Regions from separate parts of the Agrobacterium sp. ES01 genome, predicted to be linked through region 2. Evidence: riboswitches for the same ligand, from Rfam matches in the RefSeq annotation. Region 2 holds a riboswitch; the other holds the start of a gene.
The links. Region 2 has a riboswitch for FMN ahead of ACQQ2Q_RS00550 (DMT family transporter). Riboswitches for the same ligand answer to the same signal wherever they lie in the genome.
Positions count from the first base shown of each region.

Region 1 (7,231 bases), on a different contig from region 2:
GATCGCGAAGACGTATCTGCTTCGCAATGCGGTCGAGATCGTTCGGCTGCATGAAAACCTCTTGGTGCATAAATATACTGCTGGTTATATAATTGCACCTCGGCCGTTTGTGTCAAGCTAAGGATGAAAATTAAATCTCAGACAAGTACAAGATAGGTAGTTGACAGCCAAACAAACCCTGAGCTACGAATTTACACACAGCAATGAATATTTATGCCACGTCGTGCTCGACAGGCAAAAGCATGGGAGGAGTGGATGTCGGTGTCAGCGACGGACCAGGATCGCGGTGCAGGCGTCAATGCACTGGCAGCCTTGCGAGGAACGACAGGCCCTCTAATCGGCCTCATCCTGCTTTGTCTCTTCCTTTCATTTGCCACCGACACATTCATGTCGGCGCGCAACCTGCTCAACATTCTTGACCAGATTACAGTGCTTGCGATCATGGCGGTCGGTATGACCATGGTGATCCTGATCGGCGGCATCGACCTCGCCGTCGGTTCGGTGCTTGCGCTCACCATGATGGTGATGGGGTACCTGGCGAACCAGGTGGGCCTGCCGCTTCCTCTTGGCATCCTGCTAGCACTCGCAGTTGCCGCCGCAACGGGCGCCGTATCCGGATTCCTGATTACAGCACTTGGGGTCCCTGCGTTCATCGCTACGCTCGCGATGATGTCAGTCGCCCGAGGTCTCGCCAACATGATCACCGATGGCCAACAGATTGTCGGCTTTCCTTCGTGGTTCAGCCTACTCGCCTATACGCGCTTCGGCGGGTTCCTGACCCTGACCGTGGCCGTCATGCTGGTCGTATTCGTGCTCGGCTGGCTCTATCTGCGCTATACGTCAGGCGGCCGTTCACTCTATGCGATCGGCGGAAACCAAGAAGTTGCACGGCTGGCGGGCATCAACGTCAACCTCTACACGATCGGCGTTTATGTCGTCTCCGGTCTGCTCGCCGGGCTTGCCGGCGTGGTGCTCGCGATGCGCCTGGATTCTGTACAGCCCACTGCCGGCGTGTCCTACGAACTCGATACAATTGCCGCCGTTGTTATCGGTGGCACGAGCCTGAGCGGCGGCAAGGGCGGCATTTTCGGAACCATCATCGGTGTCCTGATTATCGGCGTACTGCGTAATGGCCTCAACCTTCTCGGTGTCTCGCCCTTCACGCAGGCCGTCGTCATCGGCGTAGTCATAGCTCTCGCAGTCGCAGCCGAAGCCATCAAGAGGAAGTGACGCTTCGGTTGCGGATCAGTTTGGCGGCACTGCCGCCAGTTCACCGCCGGGCGTATGCCGGGCAAAACTTCGGTCCTGCAATGGTAACGGGGTGCCGAAACAACGGAGGAGATCTACCATGAAACTCAAGATTATGCTTCTGGCCGCCGCAGCGTTGGCGACGACCGCTCTCAGTCCCCTTGGCGCATCCGCCGAAGAGGTCAAGAAGATCGGGCTCGCCGTCTCGAACCTGCAGGCTGACTACTTCAACCAGATCAAGATCGGCGTCGAAGCCTATGCCAAGGAGAAGGGCATCGAGGTCATTACCGTCGACGCCAAGAACGACAGTGCGACCCAGGTGAGCCAGGTGCAGGATCTTCTGACGCAGGATATCGATGCGTTCATCTACATTCCGGCCGGCGCTGCGGCCGCCGCCGTTCCGACGCGCCTCGCCAAGGAAGCCGGCATCCCTGTGGTCAACGTCGACCGCAATGCTGACCAAGCACCGGGCGACACCTTCATCGCAACCGATAATGCGACTTCAGCCTACGAAGTCTGCAAGTACATCATCGGTCTTGCCGACGGGAAGGGTAAGATGTTGATGATCCACGGCCAGAAAGGCACGACACCGGAAGTGGAACGTACCAAAGGCTGCATGAAGGCAATCGGAGAAAATACCGGCGTCGAACTGGTTGGAGAACAGTGGAGCGAGCAGTGGTCGCAGGCTGAAGGTCTGAACATCGGCCAGAACCTGCTGCAAGCTCATCCCGACGTTTCGCTGATCTTCGCGCAGGCCGATGGTCTGGCGCTTGGTGCCGCGCAGGCGGTGAAGGTGTCCGGCCTGTCCCAGCGCGTCTATGTCGGTGGCTTCGACGGTGACACGACGGCTCTGCCGATTCTTGCCCAAGGCGGGTTCGACGCTACGGCAACGCAACAGGTGCGCGGTATCGGTCGACTGGCGGTCGACAGCGCCATCAAGCTCGCCGCCGGCGAAAAGCTCCCAGCTGAACAATTGCTTCCCGGCTTCCTGACAACGCCGGAGAACGCTGAAAAGTTCGTCGCCGAGCATCCTTGATCACGACCGGAAGACAGCGCCATGACTGCCAACGACCTCCCTCACCTCCTCTCACTCCGGCAGATCCGCAAGGTCTACGGATCGCTTGAGGTTCTGCATGGCATCGACCTCGATGTAAGAGCGGGCGAAGTCGTGGCGCTGCTGGGTGAAAACGGCGCCGGAAAATCGACCCTTTCGAAGATTATTTCCGGCGCCGTTCAGCCGACCTCCGGCACGATGACATGGCTTGGCGCACCTTATGCGCCGGCCACACCGCGCGCCGCCATGGATGCGGGTGTCGGCATGATCCACCAGGAGTTGAAGCTCCTCCCTCAATTGTCGATCGCGGAGAATGTTTTCGTCGGCCGCTACCTCACCAAGGGTGGACGCATCGATCGACAAGCGATGGAAGAACGTGCCCATGCTGGCCTCCAGCGCCTGGGCCTCAACGTTTCTCCACACCGTCTCGTCGAGGGATTGTCGACTGCCAAGCAGCAGTTGATCGAAATTGCCAAGGCGATGACACTGAACGCTCGCCTGCTCATCCTCGACGAGCCAACGGCAGCGCTTGGTGGCGAAGAAACACAGCTCCTCTTCCGCCAGATCGAGCGTCTCAAGGCCGACGGTGTCGGAATCATCTACATCTCGCACCGACTTGAGGAAATTCGTCAGATCGCTGACCGCATCGTTGTTATGCGCGACGGCGCCAAGGTGCAGGAGTTTGACAGTGGCGACGTCCCGGTGCGGACCATCGTCGAGGCCATGGTCGGCCGCTCACTGGACCGCATGTTCCCCGCAATACCGGTCCCTTCCGACGACATCATTCTTGAAGTACGCGGTCTGTCCTCTCCAACAGGGACATTCCGAAACATAGATTTCGCGGTGAAGCGAGGCGAAATCTTCGGGATCGCAGGACTTGTCGGCGCCGGGCGCACCGAAGTCGTCCGTGCGATCACCGGAGCGGACCCGATCGCCGCTGGAGACGTCGTACTCAATGGCAAGGTGATCACTCCGCGTTCTCCCCGCGATGCGATCCGCAATGGCATCGTACTCGTTCCCGAGGATCGCAAGCTCCAGGGTCTGGTTCTCGAGCACGCGATCACGGAGAATATCGGCTACGCCAATCTGGATGCCGTTTCGAAAACCGGCTGGATCACATCGAAGCGTCTCAGCCAGTTCGCCGTCGGCTACATCCGGAAATTTGGCGTGAAGGGCCGTGGCGAGCAAAACGCCGGAGAGCTTTCCGGAGGCAACCAGCAAAAGGTCGTTCTTGCCAAGTGGCTGGCCCGCAACCCGAAGGTTGTCGTTCTCGACGAACCGACGCGCGGTATCGATGTCGGCGCGCGTTCATCGATCTACGACACCATCATTGAACTCGCCCGCCAGGGCATCGCTGTCATCGTGGTCAGCTCGGATCTGGAAGAGGTGCTCGGCGTCTCAAACCGGATCATGGTGATGGCACAGGGAAAACAGGCCGGCATTCTCGACCGTGGCGACGCAAACGACGTGTCGGTCATGGAGTTGGCTACGATCTGATTTGCAGGAGAACCACCCATGTCGGACATGACTTTAAACGCCCCTAAACTCTTCGATCTTTCGGACAATGTGGCACTGGTGACGGGAGCCGGAAGCGGCATCGGCCAGCGCATTGCGATCGGGCTCGCCCAATGCGGCGCGGATGTAGCGCTTCTTGACCGCCGCACCGATGACGGGCTTGCAACGACTGCGCGCCACATTGAGGCAGCAGGCCGTCGCAGCATAAAGATCGCCGCAGACGTTACCCAGGCCGCAGCGCTCCATGAGGCCGTTGCACGCACAGAGACGGAACTGGGACCACTGACACTCGCCGTTAACGCTGCCGGCATAGCCAATGCGAACCCGGCCGAGGAGATGGAGGAAGCGCAGTTCCAGGCAATGATGGATATCAATCTGAAGGGCGTCTTCCTGTCGTGCCAGGCCGAGGCACATGCCATGCTAAAGAACGGCCGCGGCTCGATCGTCAACATCGCCTCGATGTCGGGGGTCATCGTCAATCGCGGCCTCAACCAATGCCATTACAATGCATCGAAGGCCGGCGTCATTCACATGACGAAGTCGATGGCGATGGAATGGGTCGGACGCGGCATTCGCGTCAATACGATCAGTCCCGGCTATACCGCCACGCCGATGAACACACGGCCTGAGATGGTGCATCAAACAAAACAGTTCGAAGAACAGACACCGATGCAACGCATGGCAAATGTCGACGAGATGGTCGGTCCAGCCGTCTTCTTGTTGTCCGGCGCTTCCAGCTTCATCACCGGTGTCGACCTCCTCGTCGATGGCGGCTTCTGCTGCTGGTAAACGCCCAGCAATATCAAGGCCTCCCAAGCCTGCACGGTGCGCGAGCACCGTGCTTTTTTGTTTCACGTCATCGAGTGTCGACTGGGCGACAAGAGGGTATATTTTCCTGAATTTGCACAGTTTGCGCTTGAAAAGCCGGGCGCCAATCCCCTACATTAAGGCCGTTCTCAGGGCGGGGCGAAACTCCCCACCGGCGGTATCCGGCTTTGCCGGGAGCCCGCGAGCGCTTTCATCTCGGTGAAAGGCAGCAGATCCGGTGCGATGCCGGAGCCGACGGTCATAGTCCGGATGGAAGAGAGCATCGGCTGCTGCGGCTCCCCGCCAAGGAGAGGTGCGCGTGCTGTGTTCGCCCAAGGGATAGAATGGCGACCGTCAGGTCGTGTTTTTGGCCGCTCGCGCGGTAACCCTTGAAAGGCACTTGAATGACACTTTCGAAAATTGAAGACGCATTGGAGACGCTCGCACGCGGGGGCATGGTCGTCGTGGTCGACGACGAGGACCGTGAGAATGAAGGCGATATCATAGTCGCGTCAGATCATGTGACGCCGGAGACGATCGCATTCATGATGAAGCATGCCCGCGGGCTCGTGTGCATTGCCATGGAAGGCGAAAGGCTGGATGCACTCAACATCCCGCTTATGGTCCCCAACAATACCGAATATCTGAAGACAGCATTCACCGTATCGGTCGATTACATCCACGGCACGACGACGGGGATTTCGGCGGCGGATCGGGCCGCGACGGTACGGGCACTGATGGACGAAACCTCGCTGCCGGAAGACTTTGCGCGACCGGGACATATCTTCCCGCTAAGAGCGCATGCCGACGGTGTTCTAGGTCGTCCTGGCCATACGGAGGCTGCCGTCGATCTCGCTCGCCTGATCGGGGCCAAACCATCCGGCGTGATCTGTGAGGTCGCCAACGACGACGGCACCATGGCGCGTCTGCCCAACCTGATCGAGTTCTGCAAGCTGCATGGTCTGCCGCTGATTTCGATCGAGGACTTGATTCTTTACAGGGCTGGCAGCAGCGATGCGTCTCGGCCCGCTGTTGCTGCCTGATAGGGATCTCCATTTTAGGGGGATCATTTCGCTTTCAAGTGAAGAACTCGATCCCTTCTTGCTACAGCGTAAGAAACAAGAGGCTCGATTCCTTGGGAACCGAGTGATAGCGCTTCGCTAACTGTACAAAACGCCAAAGCAGTCACTCTGCTTTGGCGGCAAAGCTACGGTAGGCGGCTGCATAACCGGAACAACCACCGTCTCTTAAAGATGCAGCACCCTTTCTCGCAGTTTACCATCTGGGCGGCAGTGTGAAAAAACAAGCACAGGATGGCGCGATCCTGTGAGCCAGACTTTGATGCTACAAGGAAAGGCATTTCCGCTTTTGGCGCTGGCCCGAAGCCAGAGCGCAAAGCTGACAACCACGTTCATTAGCGAATGAGAAATCGCCGGAACGCTGGAGGCCATTGAGTCTACGCGAACAACGAGAACCTCGGCGTACCATTTGAGATGCACTATCAGATGCCAAATAGCGACGGCCTCCCGTTTGAGAGAGCGACGTCTTCTCAAGAGCTTGGCCGACATCGACACCAATTCTTCACGCTGTGCGCCATTTTAGAGCTAGGCCAACAAGTTTGGCTGACCTCGGAAGTATTTCACGAGGCAAAAAGAAGAATGTCCGCTCCTCCCGCAAGAGTTATGGAAGCGGACATCATGCAGTGATGCCGCCGGTCATTGCGAAACGGCAATGACAACTTCCCCTTTTCACGCCCGGTCTCGACAAAGGCAAGGCGTCCGCCGTCTGCGCAAAAGAAACACCTTGTCCACGACCGGGCGGATCACGCTGACGTCGACCAACTTGGCATATCGCCCATTTGCTACAAATCGGCGCGCATGAATAGCAAGGAATAGTCGCTTTATGATTGCATGACCGCAGATGCCATTCTGTTTCAGCGTACCGACAACATCGAGGCAAGTTGGGCCGTTGTCAACGAAATACTGACGGACTGGGAAAAAGGCGAACCGCAGCCCCACAAGTCCGGATCTCAGGGACCGAAAGATGCCGATACCCTGCTTGCGCGCGGTCGTTTGTGGTTGCCGCTGACTGAGCTACCTCCCGAAATTCGGACACTGACGTAAGCTACGATTTGTTGTCTGCTGGTCTTCGAGAACAAGGAGATCAGAGATGTCGAAACGCAAGCAGCATTCGCCGGAGTTCAAGGCGAAAGTCGCCCTTGAAGCCTTGAAGGGCGAAGAGACGGCCTCGGAGCTGGCGAGCCGGTTCGGAGTTCATCCGACCATGATCCATCAATGGAAGCGTGCCCTGCTGGAAGGAGCTTCGGACGTTTTTGGACGTGGCGGCAAACGAAAGCCAGAGATTGGCGAAGACGAGGTGAAAGAGCTCCACGCCAAGATCGGGGAGCTGGCGGTCGCCAACGATTTTTTGTCCAGAAAGCTCAAGCCCTGGGGCGTGAAATGAGGCGCGGCATGATCGAGCCGAGGCAGTCAGACTTATCGGTCGGCAAGCAGTGTTCGCTGCTGTCGATCTCGCGCTCGTCTTTCTATTACACGCCGAAGGGCGAGAGTGAGATGAACCTCGCCCTGATGCGCCAGATCGATGAAC
Region 1 is NZ_JBNQTH010000007.1:153,605-160,835, reverse strand. Features, by position in the region: gene ACQQ2Q_RS18870 (transketolase) at 1-52, opposite strand, end outside; gene ACQQ2Q_RS18865 (ABC transporter permease) at 256-1,230, shown strand; gene ACQQ2Q_RS18860 (substrate-binding domain-containing protein) at 1,349-2,284, shown strand; gene ACQQ2Q_RS18855 (sugar ABC transporter ATP-binding protein) at 2,306-3,799, shown strand; gene ACQQ2Q_RS18850 (SDR family oxidoreductase) at 3,818-4,606, shown strand; FMN riboswitch at 4,766-4,910, shown strand; gene ribB (3,4-dihydroxy-2-butanone-4-phosphate synthase) at 5,029-5,667, shown strand; gene ACQQ2Q_RS18840 (hypothetical protein) at 6,535-6,747, shown strand; gene ACQQ2Q_RS18835 (transposase) at 6,794-7,087, shown strand; gene ACQQ2Q_RS18830 (IS3 family transposase) at 7,096-7,231, shown strand, end outside.
Region 1: linked by a shared signal. The riboswitch ahead of ribB (3,4-dihydroxy-2-butanone-4-phosphate synthase) and the one ahead of ACQQ2Q_RS00550 (DMT family transporter) in region 2 are both predicted to bind FMN.

Region 2 (7,231 bases):
CCTGAAGATCTGGTGAAGTTCGGACTTATCCCCGAATTCATCGGCCGTCTGCCGGTTCTGGCAACGCTCGAAGACCTTGACGAGGATGCACTGATCCAGATCCTGTCGGAGCCGAAGAACGCTTTGGTGAAGCAGTATCAGCGCCTGTTCGAGATGGAAGATGTGGAACTGACATTCCACGAGGACGCATTGCGCGAAATTGCCCGCAAGGCGATCATCCGCAAGACCGGTGCCCGTGGTCTTCGCTCGATCATGGAAAAGATCCTGCTCGACACCATGTTCGAACTGCCGGAACTGGAAGGCGTTCGCGAAGTCGTCATCTCCGACGAAGTCGTCAACGGCAATTCTCGTCCGCTCTACATCTATGCAGACCGCAAGGAAGAGAAGGCCAACGCTTCGGCTTGATCTACCTGAACTGAATTTGCGAAAGAGCCCGCTCCGGCGGGCTTTTTTGTGCCTTGCCGGCTCAACAGCATGGAAAACATCGAGTTTTACACACTGCGTCTATTTCCCTAGCGTAAGGCTTGGGGTAGGTCTTTGGCGTGGTTGTGTGGTCCGGAAAGATTCGCCTGTCGAATTTTCTTTGTCGGCGAAAGATATCGCTCCAGCCCCGCATTAGTTTCGCGTTCTATAGCTTTATGTTGCGTTCCCTTGTCCGCGTCCGTCACAAATTAGGGGAGCGGCAGCGGTCAGGCTTGAATTAGCGGCTCCGGCACTCCATTTCTGCCGGGACAGAAGAATACGCATGCAGCCCTTTGGGGTAGCGGCGAAAGCGCCTGGTAACAGGCCGTTTGAAAGGAAATGCAATGACCGATGAAACGTCTGGCGCAGGCCAAACCAATATCTATCCGATATTGCCTCTGCGTGACATTGTGGTTTTCCCCCACATGATTGTTCCCCTGTTCGTCGGCCGCGAGAAGTCCATCCGTGCGCTTGAAGAAGTCATGGGGTCCGACAAGCAGATCATGCTCGCAACCCAGATGAGCGCCGGTGATGATGATCCGGCTTCCGATGCGATCTTCGAGATCGGCACGGTTGCAAATGTGCTGCAGCTGCTGAAGCTGCCCGATGGCACAGTAAAGGTCCTGATCGAAGGCCGTGCCCGTGCCAGGGTCGAAGCCTATACCGACCGCGAGGATTTTTATGAGGCAACGGCTGTCCTGCTCGACGAGCCGGAAGAAGATGCTGTTGAAATTGAGGCTCTGTCGCGCTCTGTCGTGTCCGAGTTCGAGAACTATGTGAAGCTCAACAAGAAGATTTCTCCGGAAGTCGTCGGAGCTGCGAGCCAGATCGAGGACTATTCCAAGCTGGCCGATACGGTTGCCTCGCATCTGTCGATCAAGATCACCGAAAAGCAGGAAATGCTGGAAACGGTGAGCGTGAAGGGTCGTCTGGAAAAGGCGCTCGGCTTCATGGAAGGCGAAATTTCCGTCCTTCAGGTCGAGAAGCGCATCCGTTCGCGCGTCAAGCGTCAGATGGAGAAGACCCAGCGCGAATACTACCTCAACGAACAGATGAAGGCGATCCAGAAGGAACTCGGCGACGGCGAAGACGGTCGTGACGAGATGGCCGAGCTGGAAGACCGCATTTCCAAGACCAAGTTCACCAAGGAGGCCAAGGAAAAGGCCGAAGCCGAGTTGAAGAAGCTGCGCAACATGAGCCCGATGTCTGCAGAGGCAACGGTCGTGCGCAATTATCTCGACTGGCTGCTGTGCCTGCCCTGGGGAAAGAAGTCCAAGGTCAAGGTCGACCTCAACGCGGCTGAACAGGTTCTCGATGAGGATCACTTCGGTCTCGACAAGGTCAAGGAGCGGATCGTCGAATATCTCGCCGTTCAGGCCCGCCAGAAGAAGTTGAAGGGTCCGATCCTTTGCCTCGTTGGACCTCCCGGCGTCGGCAAGACATCGCTTGCCAAGTCGATCGCCAAGGCGACCGGTCGCGAATATGTTCGCATGGCGCTCGGTGGCGTTCGTGACGAGGCTGAAATTCGTGGTCACCGTCGCACCTATATCGGTTCGATGCCTGGCAAGGTCATTCAGTCGATGAAGAAGGCCAAGAAGGCCAACCCGCTGTTCCTCCTCGATGAGATCGACAAGCTGGGTCAGGACTATCGCGGCGATCCGTCTTCGGCTCTGCTTGAGGTGCTCGATCCGGAACAGAACTCGACATTCATGGATCACTACCTGGAAGTCGAATACGATCTGTCCGACATCATGTTCATCACCACGGCCAACACGCTGAACATTCCAGGCCCGTTGATGGACCGCATGGAGATCATCCGCATCGCCGGTTACACCGAAGATGAAAAGCGCGAGATCGCCAAGCGTCACCTTCTGCCGAAGGCAATCAAGGAGCATGCGCTTCGCCCCGAAGAGTTCTCGGTCAGCGACGATGCCCTGATGGCTGTCATTCAGCAGTATACCCGCGAAGCCGGTGTACGCTCCTTCGAACGCGAACTGATGAAGCTCGCCCGTAAGGCCGTGACCGAAATCATCAAAGGTAAGGTAAAGTCGGTTTCGGTCACAGCTGCCAACATCCACGATTACCTCGGTGTTCCGCGCTTCCGTCACGGTGAAGCTGAGGGCGAGGATCAGGTTGGTATCGTCACCGGTCTTGCATGGACAGAGGTTGGCGGCGAGCTGCTGACAATCGAAGGCGTCATGATGCCGGGTAAGGGTCGTATGACTGTGACCGGTAACCTGAAGGACGTCATGAAGGAATCGATCTCGGCTGCGGCGTCTTACGTCCGCTCGCGCGCTGTCGATTTCGGCATTGAGCCTCCGCGCTTCGACAAGTCGGACATACACGTGCACGTTCCAGAAGGTGCAACGCCGAAGGACGGTCCGTCTGCCGGTATCGCCATGGCAACCGCCATCGTGTCCATCATGACCGGTATTCCGGTGTCGAAGGATATCGCGATGACAGGGGAAGTGACCTTGCGCGGTCGCGTGCTGCCGATCGGCGGCCTGAAGGAAAAGCTGCTTGCGGCCCTTCGCGGCGGCATCAAGAAGGTTCTGATCCCGGAAGAAAATGCCAAGGATCTGGCTGACATTCCGGACAATGTGAAGAACAATCTTGAGATCGTTCCCGTGTCCCGCATGGGCGAGGTGATTGAGCACGCATTGCTGCGCGTTCCGGAGCCGATCGAATGGGATGCAAGCCTTCAAACGCCCGCCGTTACAACGGCTGACGGGGCCGAAGAAGGTGGCGCTTCAGTGGCACACTGAGGCTTAATTGCCGCATTCTTGCCAAATTGGCACATTCCCAATGAAAAGGCTGGCTAATATGCCAGCCTTTTTTGTGTAAAAACGCCGGAACGTCTTGTTTTGCGGGCTTTTGCAGTGCTTTTCAGTTGCTATGGGCGGAACTACACGTATTCTCCGCCCGACCTCAATTCAGAGTCGTTTCATGCCAATCAGAAAGGGTGGAAACATGAATAAGAACGAGCTCGTATCTGCTGTCGCCGAAAAGGGCGGTTTGACCAAGGCCGACGCAGCGTCGGCAGTGGATGCAGTTTTCGAAACCGTACAGGCTGAACTCGCAAAGGGCGGCGACATCCGTCTCGCTGGCTTCGGTGCCTTTACCGTTTCGCATCGTGAAGCATCCAAGGGCCGCAACCCTTCGACAGGCGCAGAAGTCGACATTCCGGCACGCAACGTGCCGAAGTTCACGGCCGGCAAGGGTCTGAAGGACGCCGTTAACAACAAGTAATTGTGGGGCGCTTCCCTGGAAGCGCCTTTGCACTTCTCTTCATTGGAAGTGATGAAAAGAGCCCGGACACGCGTCGGGCTCTTTTTTTGTGGGCGCGGCCCCCATCCCGTCATGCGGGCTGGCCATTTTCAGAGACGCAGTGTTTCGCAAACGCGGATCATTCGGTGCTTGATGAAACCGCCGATTTCACTTAACTCATGGTCGCCGGATAATCCGGCATGAATTCTCAGGGCGGGGTGAAAGTCCCCACCGGCGGTATGGGACCTTTCTCCCGAGCCCGCGAGCGCTCCGTGAAAGCGGAGGTCAGCAGATCCGGTGAGATGCCGGAGCCGACGGTCATAGTCCGGATGAAAGAGAATGAGATCCTGGCGGCTTCCGCCTTGCGTTCTGCCATCGGGCAGGCGCGGGGGGAGGGTGTTCGTCAGACGGTGCATCGTCATTGTCTTGCGCACCGTGCCGCTATCCCTCTCATGCGTCCTGATTTGTGTTGATCCTTTGACGTGAAGGAAGAATGACATGAATCAGAGCTTGATTTTGCTTCTGCGTTCCCGCGCCGTAACCGGTGCATTTTTCATGGTGCTCGCAGGCATTGCCTTTGCCGCTCTCAATGTTGCCACCCAGCGGCTCACCATGACTTTGGGCTTTTCCCCGTCCTCGACGGCCTTTTGGCAATATGGCTTTGCCTTCGTGCTGTCGCTGCCTTTGCTGGCCCGACTTGGCATCAAGTCCATGAAGACGATCTATCCCTGGCGTCACATCATCCGAGTGGTCTTTGCCGCCTTTGGCGTTCAGGCCTGGACTATCGGTCTGGCCTCGGTGCCGATCTGGCAGGCGATCGCACTGGTGATGACCTCGCCTTTCTTCATCATCATGGGTGCGCGCCTGTTCTTGGGCGAACGTGTCGGGCCTGTGCGCTGGGCAGCAACGGCTGTCGGTTTCACCGGTGCCATGATCATTCTGCAGCCATGGTCGGATGGATTTACCGCAGCCGCGCTTCTGCCGGTGCTGGCAGCCCTGCTCTGGGGAGCGTCGTCGCTGGTGATGAAGAACCTCACCAATTTCGAGCCTGCAGAAACCGTCACCGTCTGGTTGCTGGTGCTGCTGACGCCCATCAATGGCGGTCTGGCACTGGCCTCGGGCTTTGAGGTGCCGACCGGCCAGGTGTTGGTGCTTCTGCTCGTGGCAGGCCTGCTGACAGCGTTCGGCCAATATCTCCTGACACTCGCCTACAGCGTCGCGGATGCTGCTTATGTACAGCCATTCGACGATCTGAAGCTGCCGCTCAACGTGCTGGCCGGGTGGTTGGTGTTCGGCTATGCGCCTGCAGGCTATCTCTGGCTGGGTGCGCTGATGATCCTGTCGGCTTCGCTGTTCCTGATGTGGACAGAGATGGGCAAGGAGAAGCGGGAGACCCAACTGCCGGCCTGAGGCTGTGGATAAGCACCGGCGGGGTCGATAGAGGCAATCACGGCAGCCTATTGGCGGCCATTGTCATTCGTCTGTCATCCAAGTGACGCACAAGCCTCCTGTCTCATTCTCATGGAACAGGAGGGCTCTCCCATGACTTCAGGATTTTCCCGCGCGGCCCTGACCGCGGCTCTGCTCGCTTCCGCCGCCATCCCGGCTGGCGCGGAACAGGTCTTCAACCGCATCGCGTCTTTCCCTGTCGCCACCAATCTGCCGGCGGACAAGGATCCGATGACGCAAACCTCGGCTGAAATCATCTATGCCTCGGAAGACGGCAACACGCTCGTCTATTCCGATAGCCCGCTGGGCGGCATCGGCTTCGTCGACATCACCGATCCAAAGGCACCCAAGGCAGCAGGCGCTGTCATGCTCGACGGCGAGCCGACCTCAGTTGCTATCGCCGGCGACAAGGTCTTCGCAGGTGTTAACACGTCCGAAAGCTATGTGAAGCCATCGGGCAAGCTCGCCATCGTCGGTCTGACATCCAAGACCGTTGAAGCCAGCTGCGATCTCGGCGGTCAGCCCGACTCGGTTGCGGTCTCCCCCGACAAGTCCTTCATTGCCGTCGCAATTGAAAACGAGCGCGACGAAGAACTGAACGACGGTGCAATGCCGCAGATGCCCGCCGGCGATGTGGTCATCATTCCAATCAAGGATGGCACTGCCGATTGCGGCGCACTCAGCCATGTGGACGTGACCGGTCTTGCCGAGATCGCGCCTGAAGATCCGGAACCGGAATTCGTCTCCATCAATTCGCTCGGCGAAATTGCCCTGACGATGCAGGAAAACAATCACATCGTCATCATCGACGGCAAGACTTCCAAGGTGACCGCGAATTTCTCCGCTGGTTCGGTCGATCTTGACGGTATCGACATCGAAAAAGACGGCAAGCTCGACTTCACCGGGTCTCTGAAAGATGTGAAGCGCGAGCCTGACGCTGTGAAGTGGCTGGACGACAATCGTATCGTGATCGCCAATGAAGGCGACTACCAGGGTGGCTCGCGTGGCTTCACCATCTTCGACAAGACCGGCAAGGTTCTGTTCGAATCCGGTGCGTCGTTCGAACGCGAAGTGGCCCGCCTCGGCCATTTCCCTGACAAGCGCGCCGGCAAGAAGGGTATCGAGACAGAAGGTCTCGAAGTCGCCTCCTTCGATGGCCAGACCTACATCTTCGTTCTGTCGGAGCGTGGCTCTGTCGTCGGCGTCTACAAGGATACCGGTGCCGATCCTGAACTGGTGCAGATCCTGCCATCCGGTATCTCTCCCGAAAGTGCTGCTGCTATTCCAGGCCGCAAGCTGCTGGCGACGGCAAACGAAGTCGACCTCGGCGAAGATGGCGGCGCACGTTCGCATGTCATGATCTATGCCCAGGAAGAGGGCGCACCCTCTTATCCGATGATCGAATCGGTCTCCACTGACGGCAATATCATCGGCTGGGGCGCACTCTCCGGCCTCGTTGGCGACGCCGAGAAGCCCGGAATCCTTTATGCGGTCAATGACAGCTTCTATTCGGCGCAGCCGCAGATCTTCACAATTGATGCGACAGCAAAGCCCGCAAAAATTACATCGGCTCTGCCGATCACACGGGACGGCAAGGCTGCCAAGAAGCTCGACATCGAAGGCATCACGCTCGACGGTCAGGGCGGCTACTGGCTTGCCTCGGAAGGCAATACGGAAAAGGAAGTGCCGCACGCGCTCTATCACGTTGATGGCAAGGGTGCGATCACCGACGAAGTCTCACTGCCGGATGACCTTCTGAAAAACGAAGTTCGCTTTGGTTTCGAAGGCGTGACCATGCTCGGCTCCGGCGACGACGCCACCTTGTGGATGGCCGTTCAGCGCGAATGGAAGGACGATGAAAAGGGCACCGTCAAGCTCGTCTCCTACAAGCCAGCCTCCAAGGAGTGGGCAGCCGTTCGCTATCCGCTCGACAAGGGTGAAAAGGGCTGGGTCGGCCTGTCGGAAATCACCGCCCACGATGGCCAGCTCTATATCGTCGAGCGCGACAACCAGCTTGGCGATGCGGCCAGGATCAAGAAACTTTACCGCGTCG
Region 2 is NZ_JBNQTH010000001.1:101,447-108,677, reverse strand. Features, by position in the region: gene clpX (ATP-dependent Clp protease ATP-binding subunit ClpX) at 1-405, shown strand, start outside; gene lon (endopeptidase La) at 807-3,227, shown strand; gene hupB (DNA-binding protein HupB) at 3,433-3,711, shown strand; FMN riboswitch at 3,930-4,074, shown strand; gene ACQQ2Q_RS00550 (DMT family transporter) at 4,228-5,139, shown strand; gene ACQQ2Q_RS00545 (esterase-like activity of phytase family protein) at 5,272-7,231, shown strand, end outside.